Regions from separate parts of the Clostridium fessum genome, predicted to be linked through region 2. Evidence: predicted binding sites of a transcription regulator. Region 2 holds the regulator's gene; the other holds the start of a gene.

Region 1 (8,108 bases), on a different contig from region 2:
TGGATTTCAAGCTCCACCTCCACTCTGTCTGCTACCTCTTCCAGATGTGTCTCCAGCTCATCCCGATCCCAGCTCCGGATTTTCCAACTGCACCTCTCTGCCTCCTTTGTATCCAGTACCTCTTCTCCTTCTTCAAACTGAAAAATCAGTACATTCCGGCAATGTCTGAGACGAAGACTATTTTCTATCAGTTTCGTCTTTCCGCTGCCCAGAAACCCTTCTACGATATAAACCGGTGTTGTCATCGTCCCATCTCCTTTCCTTTGATTCCAAGAGCTGCCACAAAGCACGCGACTTCCAGAAGTACAATTGTACCACCCGGTTTTGTTCCCCAATAGTACGAGATAAACAATCCAAGAATCGTTGTCCCGACCGCTGCCAAAACAGACCACAGAACCGTCATCCGATAACTGTTTCCCATCTGCATTCCAAACGCTACCGGAACCACCAGCATCGAAGAAATAATTAAGGTTCCCACGGTTCTTGATGCGATCGATACGGTACATGCTGTTAAAACAGTAAATAGAAAATTCACCTTACGCACCGGAACTCCCGAGATTCTGGCTGCATTTTCATCAAATCCTATATAAAAAAGTTCCTTCCGAAATAAAATAAGAAGCAGCAGTACCGCTGCGCTGACAGCACATACCCCCAAAAGTTCCGCTGTGCTGATTGACACGATACTTCCAAACAAAAAGCTGTTAAAGTTAGCACTGTTTTTAACAAATCCGGACAATACTCCGGCAAGACCTATTCCAGCAGACATAACGATCGCAATCGCATTTTCTGAATACCGGGGAAGACGACGCCGAATCGCCTCAATTGCCAGCGCTGCCACCACACAGATACCGCCTGCTCCGGCTACCGGGTTGATTCCAAACAGCATTCCGATCGCTACCCCTGCTAAAGAAGCATGGGCCAGTGCATCTCCCACCATCGACATCCGTTTAAGTACTACCGTCATGCCAATCAGCGGCGTAATAACAGCCAGCAAAATTCCTACTAAAAATGCCCTCTGCATAAATCCATACTCGAAAATACTCATTTTTCCTCTACCCCTCCTTCTTCCATCTTAAAAAAGCGATTTGCTCCGGAAAATACAGCTTGATTTCCGTGGGTAATCAAAAAAATTGTCATCGCCCCTTCTTGATTTCTGCGTTTTAATACCGCTGCCAACTGCCGAAGGGACTCCTGATCCACTCCGACAGCCGGTTCGTCCAGAAGGAGAAGCTGAGGTTTGGAAATCAACACACGTGCCAACATAACCCGTTGCTGCTGGCCACCGGAAAGTTCCCCTATCCGCCGGTTTAACGCATCTTTCATTCCCATTTCTTCCAATGTCCGGCATATTCTTTCCTTTTTATCTTTAACAGCCCACTTTTTCCAGAATGGATGATACATTCCGGTTTCCATGATTTCCTCCACCGTTGCCGAGAAAAATGCGTTGCGGCTGGTTCCATTTTGCGGCATATAGCCGATGCGGATTCGATGAAGCGCTGCTGTCAAAGAATCACTTCCTGCTATCACAACCCTTCCTTTTGCCGACTCCAACTCTCCCGACAATACTTTCATCAATGTGCTTTTACCGCTTCCATTTTCCCCTGTCAGCACTGCATAATCGCCCTGCCGGATTGAAAAATTTAAATTATGTAACACTCTGCGGTTCCCATATTCAAATGAAAGATGATCTACATCCACTATCTTCATGCCCGCTCCCTTTTCTTTACTGATTCAGTGCTTCCACCAATGTCTCAAGATTTGATTCCATTACAGAAAAATAATCCGCCCCTGCTTTTAATTCCTCATCACTAAGCCCTTCTAATGGATTTAACATCTTTGTCTGCGCTCCGATTTCTTTTGCAATCGTTTCCGATATCTTCGGACTTACCAGCTCCTCAAAGAAGATGGTCTTAACCTGATGTTTTTTTGCAAAATCCACAATCTCCTTCATCCGGGCTGCATCCGGTTCTGAATCTGCGGATAATCCTTCGATTCCGCTCTGGTTTAAACCGTATGCCTGGCACAGATACCCAAATGCCTGATGTGCAGCTATCACATCCCGTGTTTTCACATCCGATAATTTTTCCTGATACTCTGCATCCAGATCATCCAGCTTCTTCGCATAGGTCTGGTAGTTTTTCTCATAATACTCCTGATGATCTGGATCCGCTGATACAAGTGCATCTTTTATATTTTCCATTTCCTTCTTCGCATTTTCCGGCGCTAACCACACATGGGGGTCATAGGTAATCTCTTCTGCATGCTCATCCTTCTCTCCGTTTTCTTCCTCCTCATGCTCTGAGCCTTCCAGCAGATCAATTCCCGTAGATGCTTCCACCGCAATCAGGTTTTTATTGTCCAGCGACGTAAGCACATCGGCAGCCCAGTGCTCCATTCCGGCTCCGTTGTATATAAAAATATCTGCCTCTTCCAACTTCTTGATGTCAGAAGCTGCCGGTTCCCAGTCATGAGGTTCCGTTCCCGCCGGCACCATATTCGTCACCTCCACCCGATCGCCGCCTATCTTTTGGGCAAAATCATACATCGGATAAAAGCTCGCCATGACCTTTAACTTGTCTCCATCGATGCTTATTACATCCGTCTCTGTTTCCCCGCTTCCGTCTTTCTCCTCCTGTTCGGTCTCTATATCGGACGATTCCACCGCCCTTCCGGCACAGCCCGTCATCCACACGAGTGCAGAGATTGCTATCATTCCCATAAACACACTTTTCTTTTTCATTCTGTCTGCTCCTTTCAGCTGTAGGTTATCGCATAGCATTTGCAGAAGCACCTGCCTGTCAACAGCAGGCTTTGTGTCTTCTGCTCTACACATTAATAAATGCAAGTAATTTGCGTTTATTAATATAGCACCTTTTTTTTACATCGTCAAGATTAATTTGCAAATGAGTTGCATTTTATTCTTATGCGGCTTGACGCTTCCTCCCTTCACCGCTAAAATAGGAGCTAACAGACAAAGGAGATATTGCCGTATGACTTCGATCCGAAAACCATATACAACCAAAACAAGGACTGAGATTCTCGAATACCTGAAAGAGCACGCTTCCAGCACGGTAAGCGTTGCCGATATACAAAATTATCTGAAAGAAAAACGGGCAGAAACCAATACTACCACCATTTACCGATTTTTAGACAAACTGTGCCGAGAGCACATCGTTATCAAATATCCAGATGCTGAAAATGACAAAGCCGTTTACCAATATGCCGGAGAAGGTGCCCACTGTATGGAGCATCTTCATCTTAAATGTACCCGCTGCGGACGCCTGTTTCACCTTGACTGCGATTTCATGGATGAACTCCGTCAGCATCTCCTAGAAGAGCATGGCTTTCTGCTCCAATGCAGCGGTGATCTGCTGCATGGCCTCTGCCAGGAATGCGCCGCCAAAGAAGGTTCTGAAAAAGAGCTTTAATGTTCCTGTATTTTTTAGTATACTGGTAGCATATGCACACGAATTTACCGGAAAACGGCCGTTTGAGGCGGATTTTCCCATTACCGCATATCAATATCTTTTGGAGGATTTTATCATGTCTGAAATCACAGGACGCAATGTCGGCAAAACCTGCCGCACTCATTACAAAGGAACCTTTAATGACGGAACACAGTTTGATTCTTCCTACGATCGTGGCGAACCCCTTGAGTTTGTCTGCGGTGCCGGTCAGATGATCAAAGGCTTCGATGCCGCTGTCGCTGATATGGAAGTAGGCGAGATGAAAGAGATTCACCTGATGCCGGAGGAAGCTTACGGCATGCCGGATCCGAACGCCATTCTGGAACTGGAGATCGCTAAACTGCCAGGTTCCGAGGAACTGGAAGTTGGACAGCAGGTATACTTAACCAACCAGATGGGACAGCCGTTCCCGGTCAAGGTTATCGCAAAGAATGAGGTAAATATCACGTTTGATGCCAATCATGAGATGGCTGGTAAGGAGCTTAACTTTAAGATTGAGCTGGTTGAAGTAAAATAACCGTAACACAACTGCCCTTACATTATAACAACACGCGCCGTCAGCGCCCATCCCGGGAGCTGGCGGTATTTTTTCTTGACAAATTCTCACTCCTCCACTATAATTACCCACGGTAATTATCACAAGTAACTATTTGATAAGGAGACTTTCCATATGACCATCGAAACAATCAAGCGGATGTTGGACGCCTGTTATCAGGGCAAACGAATCCGGGATATGCTTCCGCCGCTGCCGAAGGGAGTCACTTCCTCCTATATTCAATATCTGGATGTCATCCAGTCGCTGGAGCGAAACGGCATCCATGTAAAAATATCGGACATCAGCGATGCGCTGAACCTGCCTCGCCCAGGCGTGACCCGGACTGTCAAGGAGATGGAAGCGGGCGGTTATCTCCAAAAGAAAACCTCGCAGAACGACGGGCGTGTTACCTACATTTCCATCACCGAAGCGGGCAGGACGCTCTCACAGACGTATGACACCGAATACTTCAGCGCGCTCGCCCCGTCTTTAGACACCATTACTGAGGAGGACGCCCGCCAGATGATTCAGACGATGGAGACATTTTATCAGATTATGTGCAAACGGAGGGATTCCCATGAATAATGATAAAGCTGATTTTACACAGGGCAGTATCCTGAAAAAACTGATCGCTTTCATGATTCCGGTGCTCGGTGCACTGATTCTGCAGGCGGCATACGGCGCGGTCGATCTGCTGGTGGTTGGACGGTTCGGTTCGACCTCCGGTCTTTCCGCCGTTTCGACGGGCAGCCAGGTCTTAAACCTCGTCACCTTCGTCGTAATTCAGTTCGCTATGGGTATCACCGTTTTGATCGCCCGCTATCTCGGTGAAAAGAAACCGCAGCAGATCGGCGCAGTTGTCGGCGGAGCTTCGATTGTATTTACGATCATTTCCGCCGTTTTATTCGTCGTCATGGTCTTTTTTGCCCGCCCGATCGCCATTCTCATGCAGGCACCCGAGGCGGCGGTGGATCAGACCGCCAGCTACATCCGCATCTGCGGAGGCGGCATTTTCTTCATCGTCGCCTACAACCTGCTGTCCTCCATCTTCCGCGGGCTCGGTGACAGCCAGTCACCGCTTCTCTTTGTCCTGGTTGCCTGCATCGTCAATGTGATCGGCGACCTCGCACTGGTAGCTGGTCTTCATATGGACGCCGCCGGTGCCGCCATCGCGACCGTCTCCGCGCAGGCGCTCAGCGTTATTTTCGCGATTATTCTTTTAATTAAGAAAACTCTGCCATTTACGATCACCCGGCACGATTTCCGCTTCAACACCCAGTGTCCGAAATTTCTTTCCATCGGACTGCCGCTGGCGCTTCAGGAATTTTTAACCCAGCTTTCCTTCTTAGCCCTGTGCGCCTTTGTCAATCGACTGGGACTGGAAGCGTCCTCCGGTTACGGTGTAGCATGCAAAATCGTCAATTTCGCCATGCTTGTCCCGAGCGCCCTGATGCAGTCGATGGCTTCCTTCGTCTCCCAAAACGTGGGGGCAGGGAAAGTCAAACGTGCCAGGCACACCCTTTTTACGGGAATCGGCGTCGGTCTGTGCGTCGGCTGTATCGTCTTTACCCTGGTTCTCCTAAAAGGCGATGTCCTGTCCGGCTTCTTCTCGACGGATGCGGCGGTCATCCAGAACAGCTATGATTACCTGAAAGGATTCGCACTCGAGTCCATCGTGACCGCGGTTCTGTTCAGCATGATCGGATATTTCAACGGAAATAACCAGACACTTTGGGTTATGACACAGGGACTCATCCAGACACTTCTGGTGCGTCTCCCGCTAGCGTATTTCATGAGTATCCAGCCGGATGCCAGCCTGACCAAGATCGGTCTCGCAGCCCCCGTTTCTACGATCGTCGGCATTGTACTAAATATCGGATATTATATCTACTGGACCCGGAAACAGCAGCACCCGCCAGTAGAAGAAATCATATAAAAACACAGGAACTGCTCCGTAACAGGCAGGCACTTTCAGAGCGAAGGTGTCTGCCTGTTATCGTCACGGCACTTTCGGTTTCAAAAGTGCCTATCCTTGAATAATTGCGCTGTTCACAAAATCTTCACAGAAAATTAGCACTCACCTCTTGACAGTGCTAATTATGTGTGTTATATTACAGCTAGAACAAAGGAGAGGAACAAGGAAATGAGAACAAGCTTGTTGCCGCCGATGTTTTCACATAGATGTTAAGATGTTACTGGGCACGTATGCGTGAACAGTAACGTTAAGATAATACGAAAAGGAGAGATGACTTATGTATATGCCGAGTATTTTTAATAATAGTGTATTTGATAACTTTGATAACTGGATGGATTTTTCCTTCCCAAGCTTTAACCAGAGACTGTATGGTGCTTCCTCTTCCCAGCTGATGAAGACGGATGTCAAGGAAACCGATAAGGATTATGAAGTTTCCATCGACCTGCCGGGCTTTAAGAAAGAAGAGCTCCAGATTGAACTAAAAGATGGTTATCTGACCGTCAGCGGTTCGAAGGAAGTTTCTTCCACGGAAGAGCCGAAGGAAAATCAGAAGGATGCCAAAACCACAGAGTCGGATGCTTCCAAGAAAGATGATAAAGCCGAGCAGAAGCCGGTTAAATACATCCGTCAGGAACGTTACAGCGGAAACGTAAGCAGAAGCTTCTACGTCGGCGAGAACCTAGAGGAAAAGGATATCCATGCCAAATTTGAAAATGGCACTCTGACCCTGACCTTCCCGAAAGAGCTGAAAAAGAAAGCAGCTGAAGAGAAACATTTCGTTTCCATCGAAGGTTAATATAAAAACGGCTGTGGCTCACACCTGATAATATCAGCAGCCAGTTTAGAAGCTGTCGCAGGAATGCGGCAGCTTCTATCATACCCAATCTTTTATCATAACCTAAATAATTGAAACCTAAATCACTGCACATACGGAGGTGATAATCGATGGCAGAGAAAAGAGACTATTATGACATACTGGGGATAAAACGGGATGCCAGTGCGGAGACGATCAAAAAAGCATTCCGGAAACTTGCCAAAAAGTATCACCCGGATTCCAATGCCGGTAATCCCCAGGCAGAGCAGATGTTTAAGGATGTCAACGAAGCCTACTCCATCTTAAGTGATCCGGAGAAGCGAAAACTCTACGATCGCTTCGGTCACGCTGCGTTTGACCCGAACAGTGCCGCATACGGCACAACTGGCGGTTCCGGCGCTTCTGGAGATCCATTTGGCTCTGGCTTCGGCGGTGCCGGTCAAGGTGGTGCCTGGCATTACCAGAGTGGTCCGGGCGGTTACGCAGAGTACCATTTCACTGGGGATGACATGGGCGATATGGGTGACATTTTCGGAGATATGTTTGGCGGTATGTTCCGCGGCAAGAGTTCGGGTGGCAGCTCCCGCAGCCGCCATTTTACGGGCGGATCTGGGGCTAATTTTACCAGCGGTTCCGATTTTGGTGGTTCCAGCGCTCATTTTGGCGGCGGTTCTAGCTTCGGCGGCAGCCAGAGCTTTTACGGTGCTGGCTTTCAGGAGAAAGGTTCTGACCTCACGTCCGAAGTAACCGTAAGTTTCGATGAAGCAGTATCCGGCTGTGAGAAAATCATTACCCTGCAGAACCCACAGACCGGCAAGCGCCAGTCTTTACAGGTTCACATCCCAGCGGGCATCGATACCGGTAAATCTATCCGTCTGAAAGGAAAGGGCATGCCGGGAACGGGCGGCGGCGAGGCGGGCGATCTTCTTTTAAATATCACCGTCACCGCAAAACCGGGATGGGAGCGCAAGGAGATGGACGTTTACTCGACCGTCCGCATTCCGTTTACCACCGCAGTCTTCGGCGGTGAGGCGCTGGTTTCCACCCTGTACGGCAATGTCCTGTGCAAGATCGCAGCCGGGACGCAGTCGGGAACCAAGATTAAATTAAAGGGAAAAGGCGTTGTTTCCATGAAGAATCCGTCCATCCATGGTGATCAGTACGTGACAGTTCAGATCGATGTTCCGAACCATCTGACCCCTGAGGCAGAACAGAAACTTCGCGAATTTGAACACGCCTGTGGACTGGATAAAAATGGCCACGGCGGACATAACGGCAGGAGCGCAGCTTGACGGCTCCTGCCGTTTTTATCTCAGT
Region 2 (8,108 bases):
TGTGATCAGCCCGCAGAGTTTTGAGGCAATCAAAGAATTTGCAGCCGCGCATCTGGCAAAGATCGAGGAAGCAAACCGGACAGATGAGCCGGAAAAATAGATGGCTGTTTAAGGTTCGGACAGTTATATTCTCATCATAAATTTATAATTGCAGAGGACACGGAAGAGAGACCGCACGCGTGAACGTGGCGGTCTCTTTTTTCATAGGAAATTGCGTCCTAGGAAATTGCGTCCTATGAAACAAAAAACGCTCCGCGAGGATGTGTACTCGCGCGAAGAAGCTTTTCTGTAACTGTTCAGTAGGTCTGCGCATTTACACTTTTCTCAAATAAAAGCGATCAGGCGTTGAGCATCTGCACCGAAAAATCATTAAAAGTACCCAGAACCGCCAGCGTGTAGCTGTAACCGCTGCGAAGCCGGATATTCGTGTTGACGATGGCGAAGCCCGGATTGCTCCGGCGGTAGACGGTCAGCTGGTAGATGCCGGGGATGATGTGCATGTAGCGCGTATAATTCATGTAATCCAGATCGGATACGACCAGACGTCCGTTCAGGTATATATCGATCGGTTCGCGGATGGAGGCGGCATTGTAAAAACGCAGGTGCGCGATCTCTGATGAGGTGGAAAAGAACGGCGAGAGAATGCCCCAGGTCCAGAGCGCGCCATTTGGAGATGGCTTCCAGTTGGAACCGCCGCAGTTTATGCAGCCACCGGTGTTCGGGCTGCCATGATTATTGGACGGCAGGGTGGGCATCACATCCCCGTATGGTCCGAAGCCCGGAGATACCTGAAGATCATTGGATGAGCTGTCCGGATATGTTAAGATAACAGGAGGCTGAGAACTAAATCCAGACTGTGCCGTATCACTGGTTCCAGCTGCTGCCGCATCCGTCTCCGGTGCCGCCGCCGGAGTCGTGTCAGCATCCCCCTCAGGCACTGCTGCTGCATCGTAGTTGTATGTTTCCATAAAAAGATACCTCTTTTCATATTGGCTATATTGCAGTATATGAAGAAGAAAAAAGGAGAGTTACTATTTGCAGGCAGGAATTTTCTGGACTGAAAATCCTGTTCGATACTGTAGAAAAGTGTATTTTGCCGATCTGGAATGCGGAGCATCGGCAAAATTCAGTTATAGTTTACATGATTTGGTGAAAGGTCAAGAATGAAGAAAATAAAAAAGAGACTCGAATCTCGAATCTCTTTCCAGTGACCTGTCCGGGAATCGAACCCGGGTTTACGCCGTGAGAGGGCGTCGTCTTGACCGCTTGACCAACAGGCCATATTTAATTTTATTCAATCGAGGCGACGTGATTCGAACACGCGACCTCTGCGTCCCGAACGCAGCGCTCTACCAAACTGAGCCACGCCTCGATATGATTTTCTCGCTTTTGAAGCGGTGCTCATCAGCGACTCCTATATACTATCACGCCTTCAAAAAAAATGCAAGCGTTTTTTTGAAAAAAATTGAAAAAGTTTTAAAAAATTGAAAAAACCCTTTAAAATCAATATTTTCACGCTTTTAACTTATATTTCGAAATTATTATGAATAACGTAAGAAAGCGAAAGGATGATTAAAGTCTTGCTAAGGATGCGCCGAAACTCTTTTCATTTTGGATAAAAAGAATAAAATGGGGAACAAAGCATAGTGAGCTTGCATTGAAAAATGAATGAGTCAGGAGGAATTAAGTATGAACATCATCGCAGCCATCTTATTTGGAATATATGGAGTGATCGGAGGCGTGAGTACCGTCGTATGTACCGTAAGCATTCCGGGTATCATTATTTGGAAAATTTACCGGAAAACGAAATATCATAAGGCGCTGACGGATTAAGTAAAATAAGGGTAACTGTTCAGTAGGTCTGTGCATTTACTGCGCTGACCGTACGAAAACATGGGCTAGCAGGCAAAAATCCCATTGCCGTAGGCAATTTTTAATGGATTTTTGCGCGTGACTGTGAAGGTACTGAACAGTTACAAATAAGAATTATAAAAAAAGGGTCTTGCAGGTAAAAGATTTTCTATCTGCAAGACCCTTTTTTGCTTAAAATTAATGTAATTATCGGACAATATAGACATCGGCGCTTCTCTTTCCATACTGCAGTGCCTGACTGTGGGAATTGAAGAAGATGTCCAGTTTGTTTCCGCGGATGCCGCTGCCGCTGTCCTCAACGGTATAGACAACGCCGTTGATGCGGAGTTTAGTTCCGAGTGGGAATACGCGCAAGTCGGCGGAAATGGTATGTCCTGCCTGTGGAATGGTGCCGGATTTAGTGCGGTTCTTTCCGCCACGGCAGCATCTGCGGCAGCTGCAGTAAGCAGTTGTCGTAAATCGTCCGGCGTAGATTTCAGCAGGTGCCTCTGCTTCCTGTGCCTCGGCAGCAGCATTTGTGTCAGTATTTTCAGTCGTTGCAGCTTCGTCAGCGTTCTCTGCCTCCACTTGTGCAGACTCATTTGAAAATGCAGCGACTTCTGCCTCGGAAGAGTTCGTATCAGCTGCTTCTTCCGCAGCAGCGTTTGTCTGCTTTCTAATCAGCTCCGGATCGGAAGCCGGACCAGATGGTGTCTGGGCTGCTTCGGTGGAAGTGCCGTTTGTTTCTTCACCGGCTGCCGCATCTATTTGGGAGACAAGCTCGGTTCCGGCATCTGTGGCTGCCAGTGTATTCATGGTGCCTGCCATGAGACAGACCAGGCTCATTGCCGTTGTGGCAAGTCCGCGCCGCATGGTGTTCATCATATTCATCAAATAAAAACCTCTCATTTCAATTTAGATTCATTTGTCTCACCGCAACGATTGTGTATCTCACAAATATTGCAATGCGTTTACAAATGTTATAATTTGTTACTATTATATTACAAAAATGTTAAATGTCAAGCCGGAGAGCCGGAAATAGGGCTCTGGGAGCGGTCGGAGGTTCGACAAGCCGAAAGCTTGTTCGGACGCAAACAGGAAAGCGGGTGAGTGAGTTTCTACCTATAGAAAGTGTGAAAATCAGCGTGCCTAAAAACAGGGTATGCAGAATGAAAAATTTTATTCGAAAAAAGAAGAAAAAAATTTTTTTAAAAACCGAAAAAAATCATTGACAAATACTTGCGTAAGTAATATAGTATGAACTGTAGATATTAGCACTCTGATAGATTGAGTGCTAACAGAAAACTTCCAGAGCGGGTTTAAGAGACCGGCGGAAGCGGATGCACGGAAGGAGAGATTGGATGGAACTGGATGAGAGAAAAGAAAAGATTTTGAAAGCGATTATCCAGAACTATCTGGAGACCGGAGAGCCGGTTGGTTCCAGAACGATCTCCAAGTATTCCGATTTGAAACTCAGTTCGGCGACGATTCGAAATGAGATGTCGGATCTGGAAGAACTGGGATATATCATTCAGCCGCACACATCGGCAGGCCGGATTCCTTCGGATAAAGGATATCGTTTCTATGTAGATCAGTTGATTCATGAGAAAGAGACGGAGGTCACGCAGGTGCGTGATATGGTCATCCAGAGAGTGGATCGGGTGGAGCTTCTGTTAAAGCAGATGGCAAAGCTTTTGGCAAGCAATACGAATTATGCGACGCTGATCAGCGGACCGCAGTATCACCAGACGAAGATCAAGTTTATACAGCTTTCCAGAGTGGAAACCGGGAAACTCCTGATTGTCACTGTTTTAGAAGGCAACATTATCAAGAACTCGATTGTGACACTTGATGCGGAACTGACCGATGAGGACATCCTGAATCTGAATATTCTTTTAAATAGCGGTCTCAACGGATTGACGATGGAGCAGATTAATCTGGATGTCATTACCCGGATGAAAGGGCAGGCAGGTGAGCGCAGCCACATCGTGGATGTGGTACTAAGCGAGGTGGCCGAGGCGATTCGTTCCGGCGAGGAAGATTTACAGATTTACACAGAAGGTACGACGAACATTTTCAAATATCCGGAACTGAGCGATGGTGCGAAAGCCAGCCAGCTCATCGGGACACTGGAGCAGAAAGACCTCTGGAGAGAGATTCTTACCGAGGACGATGCGGACAGCGATAAGAAAAATGAGATTCAGGTCTACATCGGAAGTGAGACACAGGTGCAGTCGATGAAGGACTGCAGTATCGTTACTGCCAATTATGAATTGGGGGACGGACTTCGGGGAACGATAGGAATCGTTGGACCGAAACGAATGGATTATGACAAAGTTGTATCGACCCTGCGCTCATTAAAGAGCCAGCTCGATCAGACATTCAATCATAAAGATACCGAGTAGCACGGATGTGCAAAATAAAGAGGTGAGAGACATGGCAAAGACAGAGATAGATTCCAAAGCAGCCGAGGCAGCAAATGAGGAGCAGGTAAAAGAAACAGAAACCCAGGCAGAAGCTGAGGCAGTGAAGGAAAAGGAAGCTTCTTCGGAAGACGCACAAGCGCCGGAGGGAGAAAAAGAGAAAAAAGGATTTTTCTCCAAAAAGAAGGATAAGAAAGATGAGCAGATCGAGGAGCTGACGGATCGCCTGAAGCGCACGATGGCTGAATTTGACAATTTCCGAAAACGAACGGAGAAAGAAAAATCAGCGATGTATGAGATTGGCGCAAAGGACATCATCGAGAAGATTCTCCCGGTGGTGGACAATTTCGAGCGTGGTCTGGCGACCATCCCGGAGGGCGAAGAAAAAAGTGCTTTCGCCGAGGGCATGGATAAGGTTTACAAGCAGCTCGTAAAAACACTGGGTGATGCAGGTGTAAAGCCAATCGAAGCGGTTGGTCAGCCATTTGATCCGAACTTCCACAATGCAGTGATGCATATTGAGGATGAAAACCTGGGTGAGAATGTGGTAGCCGAGGAGTTCCAGAAAGGCTATGTATACCGCGACAGCGTGGTTCGCCACAGCATGGTAAAAGTGGCAAATTAAAATAGGTAACACGTAAACAGCTGGCACCCAGAATTCGGTGCTGGTGGTTGATTTGATATAATATAGACAGACAGGCGGCAGAATTTAACTCCCATGGGGAGAAAGAGAACTGCCAGAAAAAGATAATTTCAGGAGGAAATAACTATGAGCAAGATTATCGGTATTGACTTAGGTACAACAAACAGTTGTGTAGCCGTTATGGAAGGTGGTAAACCGGTTGTTATCGCAAATACAGAAGGTATCCGTACCACACCGTCCGTTGTGGCATTTACAAAGACAGGCGAGAGACTGGTCGGCGAGCCGGCAAAGCGTCAGGCAGTTACCAACGCTGAGAAGACCATTTCTTCTATCAAGAGACACATGGGCAGCGACTACAAAGTAACCATTGATGACAAGAAATATACGCCGCAGGAGATTTCCGCGATGATTCTGCAGAAGCTGAAAGCAGATGCAGAGAGCTACTTGGGCGAGAAGGTAAACGAGGCAGTTATTACTGTTCCGGCTTACTTCAACGACGCACAGCGTCAGGCAACCAAGGATGCAGGTAAGATCGCTGGTCTGGATGTAAAGAGAATTATCAACGAGCCGACGGCAGCAGCGCTTGCGTATGGCCTTGATAATGAGAAAGAGCAGAAGATCATGGTATATGACTTAGGTGGCGGTACATTCGATGTTTCCATCATCGAGATCGGTGACGGCGTTATCGAGGTTCTGGCAACCAACGGCGATACACATCTGGGCGGCGATGATTTCGATAACCGTATTACCCAGTGGATGATCGACGAGTTCAAGAAAGCAGAGGGTGTAGACCTTTCCGCTGATAAGATGGCGCTTCAGAGACTGAAAGAAGCAGCTGAGAAAGCGAAAAAAGAGCTTTCTTCCGCAACTACAACCAATATCAACCTTCCGTTCATCACTGCAACCAGCGAGGGACCGAAGCATCTGGATATGAACCTGACCAGAGCTAAATTTGATGAACTGACCAGAGACTTAATCGAGAGAACCGCAATTCCGGTACAGAACGCACTGAAAGATGCTGGTATCACTGCTTCTGAGTTAAGCAAAGTACTTCTGGTAGGTGGTTCCACACGTATGCTGGCAGCACAGGAAGAAGTAAAACGTCTGACTGGTAAAGAGCCGAGCAAATCCTTAAACCCGGATGAGTGCGTAGCAATCGGTGCAGCTATCCAGGGTGGTAAGCTGGCTGGCGATGCCGGTGCCGGTGATATCCTTCTTCTGGATGTAACTCCGCTGTCCCTGTCCATCGAGACTATGGGTGGTGTAGCAACCAGACTGATTGAGAGAAATACCACAATCCCGACCAAGAAGAGCCAGATCTTCTCTACCGCAGCTGATAACCAGACCGCTGTTGATATCCACGTTGTACAGGGCGAGAGACAGTTCGCAAAGGACAACAAGACACTGGGAACCTTCCGTCTGGATGGCATTCTTCCGGCAAGAAGAGGTGTTCCGCAGATTGAGGTTACCTTCGATATTGATGCAAACGGTATCGTAAATGTATCTGCAAAAGACCTTGGTACAGGTAAAGAGCAGCACATCACGATTACCTCTGGTTCCAATATGTCCGATTCCGATATCGACAAGGCAGTCAAAGAGGCAGCTGAGTACGAGGCACAGGATAAGAAGAGAAAAGAGGGCATCGATGCAAGAAATGAAGCTGACTCCATGGTATTCCAGACCGAGAAGGCTCTGCAGGATGTAGGCGATAAGATCGATGCAAACGATAAAGCAGCCGTAGAAGCTGACTTAAATGCACTGAAAGAAGCTATCAACAAAGCTCCGATCGACCAGATGACCGATGCACAGATTGATGAAATCAAGGCTGGCAAGGAGAAACTGATGAACAGTGCACAGGCACTCTTCAGCAAGGTTTACGAGCAGGCACAGGCAGCTGGCGCAGCAGGAGCACAGGGCGGTGCTCAGGGTGCAGCTGATGCAGGAAGTGCACCGCACGACGATAATGTAGTTGACGGCGACTTTAAAGAGGTATAATATAATAGGCAGCCATTTTTCAAAGAAAAATGAGCGGATTACGAATGCTTTTGAGGATTGCGGGAGCAGGTAGTGCGGAGCAATCCGGGGCATCGGGGTATCAATAGAAAAACGCAGTGAGGGGCTGTCGCAGGAATCTGCGGCAGACCCCCATTTGTAGGTTTTGGGGTAACTGTTCAGTAGGTCTGCGCATTTACTGCGCTGACCGTACGAAAACATGGGCCAGCAGGCAAAAATCCCATTGCCGTAGGCAATTTTTAATGGATTTTTGCGCGTGACTGTGAAGGTACTGAACAGTTACGTTGTGGGAAGATAAATAGATACGATAGAAACTCTGCCGGATGCGGTCAAATGTACCGGCGGATTTTGGGAAGGAAGAGCTGAAATGGCAGAGAGTAAGAGAGATTACTATGAGGTCTTAGGCGTCCCGAAGGATGCGGACGATGCGACACTCAAAAAAGCATACAGAACCCTGGCCAAAAAGTATCATCCGGATGCAAATCCGGGCGATCAGGCGGCAGCCGATAAATTTAAGGAAGCATCGGAGGCGTACAGCGTACTGAGTGATCCGGAGAAGAGACGTCAGTATGATCAGTTCGGTCATGCGGCTTTTGACGGCGGTGCAGGCGGCGCTGGCGGATTCGGTGGTTTTGATTTCAACGGCGGCGATATGGGAGACATTTTCGGAGATATCTTCGGAGATATTTTTGGCGGCGGACGCAGCCGCGGCGGCAGAAGCAACGGACCGATGCGCGGCGCAGATGTGCGTACCAGTGTGCGGATTACTTTTGAAGAAGCGATCTTCGGCTGTGAAAAAGAGCTGGAGTTAAACTTAAAGGAAACCTGTGAGAAATGTCATGGAACGGGTGCAAAACCGGGAACCCAGCCGCAGACCTGTCCGAAATGTAACGGTAAAGGCAAGATCATGTACACGCAGCAGTCGTTCTTTGGTCAGATTCAGAATGTACAGACCTGTCCGGATTGTAACGGAACCGGAAAGATCATCAAGGATAAATGCCCGGATTGCTACGGAACCGGCTATGTAGCGAAGAGAAAGAAGATCAAAGTGACGATCCCGGCAGGTATCGACAACGGTCAGATGCTGCGTGACCGCGGCAATGGCGAACCGGGTACCAACGGCGGTCCGCGCGGAGATCTGCTGGTAGAAGTAGTGGTATCCCAGCACCCGATCTTCA

What was found. Region 2 encodes HrcA, which represses chaperone genes, less so after heat shock. Its sites were predicted from a motif close to TGTTAGCACTCNNNNNNNNNGAGTGCTAACA; they were not measured.
Region 1: the regulator HrcA is predicted to act here: its motif matches at 6,071-6,101, upstream of PG862_RS12475 (Hsp20/alpha crystallin family protein).

Annotation. Positions count from the first base shown of each region.
Region 1 covers NZ_JAQEQF010000010.1:86,303-94,410, reverse strand. The annotation lists gene PG862_RS12515 (permease) at 1-245, opposite strand, end outside; gene PG862_RS12510 (metal ABC transporter permease) at 242-1,045, opposite strand; gene PG862_RS12505 (metal ABC transporter ATP-binding protein) at 1,042-1,707, opposite strand; gene PG862_RS12500 (metal ABC transporter substrate-binding protein) at 1,724-2,740, opposite strand; gene PG862_RS12495 (Fur family transcriptional regulator) at 2,991-3,428, shown strand; gene PG862_RS12490 (FKBP-type peptidyl-prolyl cis-trans isomerase) at 3,544-3,984, shown strand; gene PG862_RS12485 (MarR family winged helix-turn-helix transcriptional regulator) at 4,138-4,587, shown strand; gene PG862_RS12480 (MATE family efflux transporter) at 4,580-5,938, shown strand; gene PG862_RS12475 (Hsp20/alpha crystallin family protein) at 6,255-6,773, shown strand; gene PG862_RS12470 (J domain-containing protein) at 6,923-8,083, shown strand.
Region 2 covers NZ_JAQEQF010000004.1:128,766-136,873, forward strand. The annotation lists gene PG862_RS06915 (metal-dependent transcriptional regulator) at 1-100, shown strand, start outside; gene PG862_RS06920 (DUF4397 domain-containing protein) at 339-968, opposite strand; tRNA gene PG862_RS06925 (tRNA-Glu) at 1,209-1,280, opposite strand; tRNA gene PG862_RS06930 (tRNA-Pro) at 1,299-1,372, opposite strand; gene PG862_RS06935 (hypothetical protein) at 1,690-1,833, shown strand; gene PG862_RS06940 (3D domain-containing protein) at 2,059-2,742, opposite strand; gene hrcA (heat-inducible transcriptional repressor HrcA) at 3,213-4,256, shown strand; gene grpE (nucleotide exchange factor GrpE) at 4,288-4,899, shown strand; gene dnaK (molecular chaperone DnaK) at 5,044-6,912, shown strand; gene dnaJ (molecular chaperone DnaJ) at 7,298-8,108, shown strand, end outside.